3 regions of the Sphingobacterium daejeonense genome follow, and region 3 is predicted to be linked to each of the others. Evidence: riboswitches for the same ligand, from Rfam matches in the RefSeq annotation. Region 3 holds a riboswitch; each other region holds the start of a gene.

Region 1 (3,838 bases), 2.3 Mb from region 3:
CAATTGCAATTAGGTTATGGATTTTGATTGTTTTTGAAACTGTCCATTCCAAGGCTTGCTGTCCTCCTAAGGAACCTCCTATTAATGTGTTAATCTCGTTGATTCCTAGATGATTCGCTAATAGTTGATGTGCATGTACGATATCACGTATGGTAAATTGAGGAAAATCCGTATAATAGGGCAAATTAGTCTCCGGGTTTGTCGATAGGGGATTCGTAGTCCCATAATGCGAGCCCAAAACATTAGCACAAACTATATAATAGTCTTTATCATTGAATAATTCGTTTTCACCAAATAATCCAGGCCACCAATCAAACACATCCGAATTAGCAGTCAATGCATGGCAAACCCATATCACATTGGATTTGTCTTCATTCAGGTTTCCATAAGTATGAAACGCAATTTGAAGATTTGCCAGTTTTTTGCCACTTTCTAATTCGAAATCTTGGTTATATCCGAAAGTTCTTAAACTCATTCTTATAAATTATCTTCCTCCATAAAAATCAAATAAGGTCCCCACCTTATTTGATTTTGTCAAATGCTTGTGCTAAATCCGCTTTTATATCTTCAATGTGTTCAATACCTACTGAGAGTCTTAATTGACCTGGTGCTACACCTGCTTTTTTCTGATCTTCAGCACTCAACTGTTGGTGAGTAGTTGCTGCTGGATGGATAATCAATGACTTAGCATCTCCAACATTTGCCAAATGGCTGATCAATTCTAATGCATCAATAAATTCATTGGCTTTTTCCACGCCACCTTTAATGGTAAATGAAAGCACGGCCCCATATCCATTTTTTAGATATTTCTGTGCGTTTTGATGGTATGGGTGGTTTTTTAAACCCGGATAGCTTACATGTTCTACTTGTGGATGCGAATCTAACCATTGAGCTATCTCTAGCGTGTTGTCAACGTGACGTTGTACACGTAATGATAATGTTTCTAATCCTTGAACTAACAAGAAAGAATTGAAAGGGGATAGGGCAGGGCCAAAATCTCTTAATCCTTCAACTCTTGCACGGATGGCAAATTGAATGTTACCAAATGGTCCACCTTCTCCAAATACATCTGAAAATACCAAACCATGGTATCCTTCCGATGGTTCAGAAAATTGCTTGAATTTTCCATTGCCCCAATTATAGTTACCACCATCAATGATTACACCACCAATGCTTGTTCCATGTCCACCAATCCATTTAGTTGCTGATTCAACAACTACATTTGCGCCATGCTCTAAAGGCTTGAACAAATAACCGCCAGCACCGAAGGTATTGTCAACGATCAATGGAAGGTCATGCTTCTTTGCTACTGAAGCTATGCGTTCGAAATCTGGAATATTATAGCTTGGATTGCCGATAGTTTCTACATAGATAGCTTTTGTTTTGTCATCTATCAAAGCTTCGATCTTATCTGCATCTGTATCTTCAGCAAATCTTGCTTCGATACCCAATCTTTTAAAGGACACTTTGAATTGGTTATAAGTACCACCATAAAGGTTAGAACCAGACACAAAATTCTCACCTGCTTCCAGGATGTTTGTCAAAGCGATAAATTGTGCTGCTTGACCTGAAGCTACAGCAACTGCTGCTACACCGCCTTCTAATGCTGCTATACGTTTTTCGAAAACATCAGTAGTAGGATTCATAATCCTGGTATAGATATTACCGAATTGTTTCAATGCAAAAAGGTTGGCACCGTGTTCTGCATTTTCGAATACATAAGAAGAAGTTTGATATATAGGCAATGCTCTGGAACCAGTAGTAGGATCTACTTCTTGCCCTGCATGTACTTGTAAAGTTTCAAATTTTAGGTTTTTATTATCTGCCATTTTTATATTTTTTTAATCATGTTAGTAAAATGAAATTATTAAATCCTTTGAAGTTCTGTGTTTAGGTCGTCATTTACTGATGGACAATTGTATTCAATAAGAATAATGCTGCCATAGGACGACTATCGCATTCGAGAAATACAAATACAGTTGATGGATTTAATCTTAATAGAAGAATCTGTTGTCGGTTTTCCGACAAGATATAATAATTCTGATTTTGAAAATTCTGAAGTCATAGTCTATTTCATTTATATGCTCCTGAGCTTTATTGCTTCGGACAGGAATTGGCACCTTTTCAATCCTTATTGAAGGTTGCCAGTGGGTCATTGAGCCAGTCTCTCGCCACTTCTTTATAAATCAAGACCATCTTTTTTAGAGAGGTAATGATTAGTGTACCACTATCGAAGTACTCCGCAAATATAGGCTACGGAAATTAATTTTGCAATTTTTTTAGAAAAAAGAAGACCTCAAATCTTGTTAGGCTATTCACTTACAATGATTTGAGGTCCCAAATATTTTGTTATTGTAATACCAGTTTTTTAAAAAGTGTTGTTCTTTGCATCATGCATTTGGATGATTTTGTCCACTACATAACGCGTGTTTCCACGCCAAGGTAACACACCATGGTATTCTTTATAATGAAGATCAAAAGCCTTACCACTATTTAACTCCAATACTTTAAATACAGAATCGCTCTCGATAGAAAATTCAAATTCATTGGAGGAGATTCCAGTCCCCGTATTTTGACTGCGGATACCTTCCTGAATCAATTTTCCTTCATAGGTCTTAAAGACATTTCCCTTTTTTACTGCATAATTTAAAGTTCCCGATTTAACTCCTTCGCCAAAAACAAAGTAGTACTTGAAATAAACAAATACTGCGAATGCCAAGAAGATAATGAGTAGAAACCAGCTGATGAACTTTTTGAAGCCTGAACCCCTTTTGCTGGGTTGTTGGGTAGTTGTTTCCATTATTTTGTTAATTCAGTTTTTCTATAGATACAATTAAGAATACCTAAAAATAAGAAAGGTTGGCCAAACTACATGACCAACCTATTAATTTTTTTATCCGAGTAGCTGCATCTCTGCATCTATTGCTTCTTTTGTTTTCGGACTGACCGGTACCAATGGTAACCTCACATAGTCCTTTCCAATTCCTTTTTTCTCGAGAATATATTTCACTCCTGCAGGATTTCCTTCAATAAAACACAGGTCTATCATGTTTAATAATTCCAAATGAATAGCTCTAGCCTCATCAAAATTACCTTCACTACATAAATGTGCCAATGCAGAAACCTTTGTTGGATAGGCATTGCCTACCACAGAAATTATTCCTGCTGCTCCCATGGCCATCATAGGAAGTGTAACAGGATCATCTCCAGAGATTAAAAGAAAATCTTTTGGTTTATCTCTTAAGATTTCGCTGAATTGGGAAAAATTTCCCGAAGCCTCTTTTGTCGCTACTATGTTTTTGAAATCCTTAGCCAACCTGACCGTCGTAGCCGGGCTCATATTACTTCCTGTCCTGCCAGGCACATTATAAAGAATAATCGGAAGTTTCGAAACCTCAGCAATAGCCTTATAATGTTGATAGATTCCCTCTTGCGTTGGTTTGTTATAATAAGGTGAAACTGATAAAATAGCAATGTAATCCAATACCTTAAAATTCTTGATTTGTTCAACTATTTCAAAAGTATTGTTGCCACCGATTCCAGCTACCAATGGGATACGCTTATTGACATGCTTAGAAGTAAATTCCCACACCTTCTTTCGTTCATCAGGATTCAATGTTGCAGTTTCACCTGTTGTGCCCAATGAAACCAAATAATCAATTCCTCCCTCGATTTGATAATCAATCAAATTTCCTAAAGTGTCGTAATCTACTGTGCCGTCCGCATGGAATGGAGTAACTAATGCAACTCCCGCACCTTGAAGCTCGTTCATCGTTTGTATATATTATTTTTAATTTTTATTCATTAATCATTGATAGCAGTTGAGCTTCAGAAATCA
Region 2 (3,838 bases), 730 kb from region 3:
TGCAATCAAAGCATTAATAATATTGGGAGAAATACTGTCAAATGGAACTGGGTCCCGATCCTGTTTGTAATATCTAGCGATCAATACAGAATCTGCAGTATATAGTTCAGAAGAAACATTTAGTTCGGGTAACAAAATTTCTTTTTTTGTCGGTGAAGAACCGAACAAGCCTAGAAAGTTAATTTGAACTGCGCACGTAAATAAAATAACAAAGTAAATAACAATCAGTGCGATGCGCAAAAATTTGTTCCGAACACGTTTAAACATACGGTAAATATGAACAAAACTTTGGAAAAAATTACATCAATTCGCCTAAAAAGGAAGCTTTACGAGAAAATTAACGAATTTTAACAAATGAGTTTTTTGGTTTTTAACTAGGCTGTTTATCCGACAATTATAATAGCAAAAACTGTACCTAAAACAGTTTTTGTTACCATAAACTTTACCTTATTAAATATATTTACCTATTTTTACGTGATTTATTATTGGGGACATGTTAAAACAAACTTTACAGCAAAAACTATTACAAAAACTTTCACCGCAACAAATTCAATTCATCAAATTGCTACAGGTGCCAACAGTTTCATTGGACGCCCGCATCAAAGAAGAATTGGAAGAAAACCCTGCGCTGGAGGACGGTAGTTTGACTAACATGAACGACCCCGTGGAAGAATATCCCGATAAAGATCCGGATGATGACTTCAACATGGAAGAAAACAGCTATGAAGATGAATTCAGTGTTGATGAATATATCCAAGAAGATGACTACAAAGACTATGGCGGTGGATATGACCATGATGATGAAGACGGAAAAAAAGAAATCCCTATCGCTGTACAAGATTCTTTCTACGAAAATCTACAAAACCAACTTGATCTACTAGCACTATCTGATAAAGATTATATAGTTGGTCAACAAATAATCGGATCTCTTGATGACGATGGTTACCTAAGGAGACCTATCCTATCTTTGATTGACGACCTTGCGTTTTCACAAAATGTAATTGTTGAAGAAGAAGATGTCGAAGACATACTCAAGATTGTTCAATCATTTGACCCTGCCGGCATTGGAGCAAGGAATCTTCAGGAATGCTTGGCAATCCAGTTAAGAAAGAAAGATCTCACCAACCCGATTATCCAACAAGCGATGATGGTCGTGGAAAATTACCTCGATGAATTCACGAAGAAACATTACGATAAAATCGAAAAGCAATTAGGTGTAAACTCTGAGGAGCTGAAAGAAATCGTCAATGAAATTCTTAAGTTGAATCCTAAGCCAGGTGATTCAGGTGCAGCTGCAGGAAAACAATTGCAGATTATCCCTGACTTCCATATCTCCAATAATGATGGTATCCTGCACTTGACCTTAAATGGCAGAAACGCCCCTGAACTAAGAGTTTCAAGGTCTTATCAAGAAATGTTTGAGCATTACGAAAAAGCGGAAAAAAACGACAAAAAAATGCGTGAAGCAGTTCAGTTTGTTAAACAGAAACTTGATTCCGCAAAATGGTTTATCGATGCCATCAAACAAAGACAACAGACTCTTTTGAAAACCATGAATGCTATCATGGAATATCAATATGACTACTTCCTAACTGGCGACGACAGAATGCTTAAACCAATGATTTTAAAGGATATAGCCGACAAGATCGAAATGGATATTTCAACTGTATCCCGCGTTGCCAACTCCAAATACGTGCAAACAGAATTCGGAACTTTCTTATTAAAATCATTCTTCTCAGAAGCTATTCAAACAGAATCTGGCGAGGAAGTTTCTAACAAAGAAGTGAAAAAGATTCTAGAGGAGTGTATTGCTAACGAAGACAAGAGAAAACCTTTGGCAGATGAGAAATTAACCGAAATCCTGAAGGAAAAAGGTTATTCGATCGCGAGGCGTACTGTTGCTAAATACCGTGAAGCAATGAACATCCCGGTAGCACGTTTAAGAAAAGAATTATAAAATTTTATTTTCACTTGCATATTAAAATATAATCTACTAAGTTTGTAGAGTATTCAGAATTGCACGAGCAATACCAACCGAGTGAAAGACACCGCGGTGGTAAATCGATACGGGCGGCAAGCCAAAATAAAAGAATATTGCAAGGTCTTAAAATAGACTTCTCTGAATGCAATTATGGTTAAACCCTTTAAACATTAATTGTATGTCCAACACAAAACCCTTACAACAACACCTAGTGGAACAATTCCACCACTACAGCACCAATGAATTGGTAATTCTAAACAATGACTTAGTTAGATCAAACTGGGGAAAAAATAAAACAGCTTTCAGAACTGCTTTGTTGAGCACCTTATCTAAACGAGGAATTGATCTCTCCGCAATAATCAGCACCGAAGACGGATTTACTCAAATACAACGAGTACCAGTCAAATTATCAGAAAATAGACTTATTCCGGAATAGGTAGAAATAGACATTAGACAATAGACATTAGACATTAGAAATGGTATGACGCCGTAAATGTCTATAGCCTATTGTCTATTGTCTTCGTCTTAGCAGTCTAAGGCTCAATAGTCTTAAGCATATAGTATTATGTCTTTTGTCTTTTGTCTTACGTCTACTGTCTTTTGTCTTACGTCTACTGTCTTTTGTCTTACGTCTACTGTCTCACATCTCACATCTCATATCTCACATCTCATATCTACCTAAAGCATACAAAGCGAAAGTCCCAAGCCAATGACTTCCCATATAATCATCTTTTGCACTTAAATTGCCAATCGAGAAATTGAAATGTTCAACAGCATCTTTTTCAGGTGCTCCAATGCAGGGTCCATTTTCGAAATCCCAAAAAGACAAGCCGCTCTACTATAGTTTAACCCATCCAAGTGGACCAACTTACCATCACTCCTATCTTTCACGAGTGCAGGTTCTAATTTAAATTCATCATTGAACAAATCAGGCATAAAAGCTTTCAACCATGTAATGTATTCTGATTTATCCAAGACTTTGCTCATCAAATATGCTTCTTCCAAACAAGGTGATAAAAAGTCGTAACCGCTGGGTTCATAAGCTAGATCACAATTCTTGTCGTCCTTGAACAATCGAATAGAATTTTCCTTTAATGCTTGTTTAAAAGTATCATCGCCTACTGTATTGGCATAATCCAAGGATAAAGAAAGACTAAAAGCTGAATTATCATGCTGTCCTGCACGGATCGGGTAGACCAACTTTGGAAGATATTCTTTATAGCGAGTAACCAACAGGTCTACCAATGGTTGAAGTGAGGCTTTCCATCTTTTGGCATCCACATCCTCCCAAGTAGACAATTCTTCCTGTAATTTAAACAACCAAGCCCAACCATAGGTCCTTTCAAAGCTCAAATTATTTTTATCATTGAAAAAGGCTAATTCCACAGCAACATTCTCTGGCGTAATATGCTGATTCAATGCCGCTCTTACCTTTCCGGCATTGTCTAGACTTGGAAACTGCTTCATCAATTTTACGATCGACCAGTAACCATGTACGGAGGAATGCCAGTCAAAACAGCCATAAAAAACTGGCCTTAAACTCTTTGGACTTTTCAGGTCAGCATCCGAACCTAATACTTGGCCCAGTTTATTTGGATACTCCACTTCGATACAATGAGTCGGCATCGAGAAATAATCTTAGATAAATTTTCGTCCAACTTAATTTCCTCAACACTAATCTTTTCATTGGTTTTATCTCCACTTTTACATCCTGCGAGCAACAACGCTACAACTATAAAAATGTTTAAACATAATTTATTCATACAGAAAATTTTGGCAATATATTTGAGTTCTAAAAATAACATTTATAAACTAAAACATTCTACAAAATGAACATTAGTGACTTAATTTCAGGCA
Region 3 (3,838 bases):
CTGGTCATGTACATTAATTTTGTACGAAAGATACTGATATTCGCATTAACAGATAGTGAAATTTTCGTTAAAGATTAATTAGTGCCTCCACGGCCACCACCAAATAATTTTGAAATTAACCAAATCACTAATACTACTGCCCCTACAACTAATATAATACCCCACCACATTCCTGCTTTGAATATTCCTTCAATTAAAGAACAACTACTGAAAAGGGTAGTGGTAAGAGCAATCGCTAAGAATCCTATATATCTATTCATAATATCTTTTTTTGTTAAACAATAAAGAGACCGAAAAGTTTGCTCATACTCGATTAAAAGCGGTAAAATAATAAAGCCGAGCATTTTGCTCGGCTTTGAACTAATATATTTTATAATACTAATTTTTGATTATTCTGCTCTAAGGATTTTCGCAGCTTCAACCATTGATTCTAAGGCAGCCTTAGTCTCTGGCCAAGCACGAGTTTTCAATCCACAGTCAGGGTTAACCCATAATTGCTCTGAAGGAACTACAGCTTTTGCTTTGCGAAGTAGGTTTACCATTTCTTCAGTGCTAGGAACACGTGGTGAGTGAATGTCGTATACACCTGGACCAATATCATTAGGATATTTGAAATCAGCAAATGCATCTAATAATTCCATTTGTGAACGTGAAGTTTCAATAGTAATTACGTCAGCATCCATTGCAGCGATGTCCTGGATAATATCATTGAATTCAGAGTAACACATGTGTGTGTGGATCTGCGTATCATCATCAACATTTGATGAAGAAACACGGAATGCACGAACTGCCCAATCCAAGTATTCTTGTTGATCTGCTTTACGTAATGGAAGACCCTCACGGATAGCTGGCTCATCGATTTGGATGATCTTGATTCCTGCTTTTTCTAAAGCTTGAACCTCATCTAAAATAGCCAAAGCGATTTGGTATGTTGTGGTTGAACGTGGTTGGTCGTTACGTACAAATGACCATTGTAAAATCGTTACAGGACCTGTCAACATTCCTTTAACAGGACGGTTAGTCAATGACTGAGCATATGCTGACCAACGTACTGTCATGTCTTCTGGACGGTACACATCACCAAAAATAATCGGAGGTTTAACACAACGAGAACCGTATGATTGAACCCAACCGTTTTGTGTGAATGCATATCCTGCTAATTGCTCACCGAAGTACTCAACCATGTCATTACGTTCGAATTCACCGTGAACTAATACATCGATGTCCAAATCTTCTTGTAATCTGATTGTTCTTTCAGTCTCAGCAGCAATTTCTTTGTCGTATTCCTCTTGAGAAATAGCTCCTTTTTTCAAGTCAGCTCTCCACTTACGTACATCTTTTGTTTGTGGGAATGAACCGATTGTTGTAGTAGCAATCCAGGAAGATTGAATTTAGCTTGTTGTGCAGCTTTACGAGCATCAAATGATGAAGTACGTTTTGCATCTTCATCAGTGATGTTGCTTACACGGTTTTTAACTTCTGGTTTGTGAATCAATGGAGAAGTACGGCGACTCTCAGCAGCTTCTTTGTTTGCTTCAAAGCGTTTCTGAGTATCAGCATCAACTTCACCTTCAGCCAATACAGCAAGATCTTTAACCTCAGAAAGTTTTTGTTTTGCAAATGCTAACCAGTTTTTAACTTCTGCAGGTAATGATTCTTCATTGTTTTCATTGTCCAAATCAAAAGGAACATGCAATAAAGATGAAGAAGGAGCAACCCAAACACGGTCTTTTCCTAACGCATCAACTGCTTGTTTGATTTTTTTCAATGAATTTTCGTAATCATTTTTCCAAATATTACGGCCTTCAATAACCCCTAATGAAAGAGTTAAGTTTGCAGGAACTTTTGATAATATAGTGTCAAGTTGGTTTTCACCACGAACTAAGTCAAGGTGTAACGCATGCACAGGAAGATTAACAGCGATATCCTCGTTATTTCCTAATGCCTCGAAATAAGTAGCAACGATTAATTTGATGCCTTTGGCTGCAGCAGCTAATTTTTCAAATACTTTGCCATACAGAGCTTTGGTAGCATCATCAATGTCTAAAGCCAAGAAAGGCTCGTCAATCTGAACATATTTCGCCCCAGCATCAGCAAGCTTGCCTAAAATCTCTTCATAAACAGGAAGTAATTTGTCGATAAGATCGATGCGGTTGAAATCTGCTTCTTTTTCTTTACCCAATAAAAGGTAAGTAATTGGACCAATTAAAACAGGCTTTGTTTCAATACCCAATTGTTTTGCTTCATTGTATTCACTTAAGAATTTCTCTGAAGTAAGTTTGAATTCTTGGTTTTTTACGAATTCAGGAACGATATAGTGATAGTTAGTATCAAACCACTTAGTCATTTCCATAGCAGTAACATCTACGCCACCTTCTTGGAAACCACGTGCCATCGCGAAATATAAATCAAGATTATATTGGCGATCGATTTTGTTTAATAAGGAATTGTAACGAGCAGGGATAGCTCCTACAGTTAATGACAAGTCTAAAACTTGATCATAGAATGCGAAGTCATTAGATGGGATCAACTCGATTCCAGCATCCTTTTGAGTCTTCCAATTGCTTTCACGGATTTTCAGTCCAGCCTGCAATAATTCTTCCGCGCTAATCTTCTTCGCCCAGTAAGCTTCATTAGCTTTCTTCAACTCGCGGAATGCGCCCACACGTGGGTAACCTAAATTGTTTGTTAATAGCATATTTTCTCTACTAAATTAAATATATTTCAATAAATCTTTTTGCTAAGAGAAGGCTACCAAGGATGTCTGTAACCAGCTTATCTTTCCCAATCAGGGGTAGAATGTAGCACCTTGTCAAGGGACAGGTTGCTAAGGCTTCATCGGGTCTAGTCCCTCTGCCTTTCTCTATAAGCGGGGGCTAAGTTAGGAATTAGATTTTTAATATGCAAAAAAAAGTGAAGAGACGGCTTGAAGTAGACATAAGACATAAGACACAAGACACAAGAGAGATGAAATAATCCATAAAATATTAATTACATTTTTAGAATTTGGTCGAGTTAACAGCTACTGTTAGAAAATTAATTAAAAAAAATAAATGAGGCTTGATATGCCTCATTTATTTTTAGAATTATAATGTTTTAATATAATGCTATTCGATCAGCTCTATTTAGGTACGGACAATGTATAAAAAAGGTAAACTATTTTAGAATTTGACAATAGTCTAATGTCTTATGTCTTATGTCTAGTGTCTTAACCAAACTATCTAATCCTTAGCTCACCAACAACTTATATCCTTTACCGTGGACATTAACTATTTCAACATTAGGGTCCTCCTTAAGGTATTTTCTAAGCTTGCTCAAGAAAACATCCATACTTCGGCCGGTAAAATAATTGTCGTCATGCCAAATCTTGATTAAGGCTTCCTCACGAGTTAAGACATCATTTTTCTTCAAGCAAAGTAAGCGCAATAATTCGGCTTCCTTCGTGGAAAGCTTCTGTTGTTGGCCCTTATACGAAATAATCTGACTGGTGTAATCAAAGAAATAATCTCCGATTTCAAATTTATCAGAAACTTCTTCCTCCTTATCTTTTGAAGCTCTTTTAAGAAGCGCATTGATGCGAAGCAATAACTCCTCAACACGGAATGGTTTTGTGATATAATCATCTCCACCCAATTCAAAGGCCTGTGTTTTATCTTCCATCATTCCCTTGGCAGTCGCATAGATAATTGGAACCGTTTGATTGATCTTGCGGATATCTTTCCCCAATGAAAAACCATCTTTCTTGGGCATCATGACATCCAAGATGCATAGATCAAACTCCTCTTTACGAAAAGCATCCATGCCTTCCTGACCATCGGTACAAAGTACCACGTCAAAT

Evidence for each region. Region 3 has a riboswitch for S-adenosylmethionine ahead of metE (5-methyltetrahydropteroyltriglutamate--homocysteine S-methyltransferase). Riboswitches for the same ligand answer to the same signal wherever they lie in the genome.
Region 1: it holds a riboswitch for S-adenosylmethionine, as region 3 does, so the genes downstream of both, FGL31_RS08320 (O-acetylhomoserine aminocarboxypropyltransferase/cysteine synthase family protein) here and metE (5-methyltetrahydropteroyltriglutamate--homocysteine S-methyltransferase) in region 3, are expected to answer to the same signal.
Region 2: it holds a riboswitch for S-adenosylmethionine, as region 3 does, so the genes downstream of both, FGL31_RS15850 (5-oxoprolinase) here and metE (5-methyltetrahydropteroyltriglutamate--homocysteine S-methyltransferase) in region 3, are expected to answer to the same signal.

The regions. Positions count from the first base shown of each region.
Region 1 covers NZ_LR590470.1:1,734,038-1,737,875, forward strand. The annotation lists gene FGL31_RS08315 (homoserine O-acetyltransferase family protein) at 1-475, opposite strand, end outside; gene FGL31_RS08320 (O-acetylhomoserine aminocarboxypropyltransferase/cysteine synthase family protein) at 522-1,829, opposite strand; SAM riboswitch class I at 2,075-2,188, opposite strand; gene FGL31_RS08325 (hypothetical protein) at 2,369-2,800, opposite strand; gene dapA (4-hydroxy-tetrahydrodipicolinate synthase) at 2,894-3,772, opposite strand; gene ligA (NAD-dependent DNA ligase LigA) at 3,798-3,838, opposite strand, start outside.
Region 2 covers NZ_LR590470.1:3,265,438-3,269,275, forward strand. The annotation lists gene FGL31_RS15840 (transglycosylase domain-containing protein) at 1-267, opposite strand, end outside; gene rpoN (RNA polymerase factor sigma-54) at 494-1,957, shown strand; SAM-I-IV-variant riboswitch at 2,002-2,096, shown strand; gene FGL31_RS15850 (5-oxoprolinase) at 2,160-2,417, shown strand; partial or broken gene FGL31_RS15855 (DUF2891 domain-containing protein) at 2,643-3,607, opposite strand; partial or broken gene FGL31_RS15860 (DUF937 domain-containing protein) at 3,811-3,838, shown strand, end outside.
Region 3 covers NZ_LR590470.1:3,991,223-3,995,060, reverse strand. The annotation lists gene FGL31_RS19165 (DUF4833 domain-containing protein) at 1-8, opposite strand, end outside; gene FGL31_RS19160 (hypothetical protein) at 75-260, opposite strand; partial or broken gene metE (5-methyltetrahydropteroyltriglutamate--homocysteine S-methyltransferase) at 390-2,698, opposite strand; SAM riboswitch class I at 2,773-2,872, opposite strand; gene FGL31_RS19150 (response regulator transcription factor) at 3,229-3,838, opposite strand, start outside.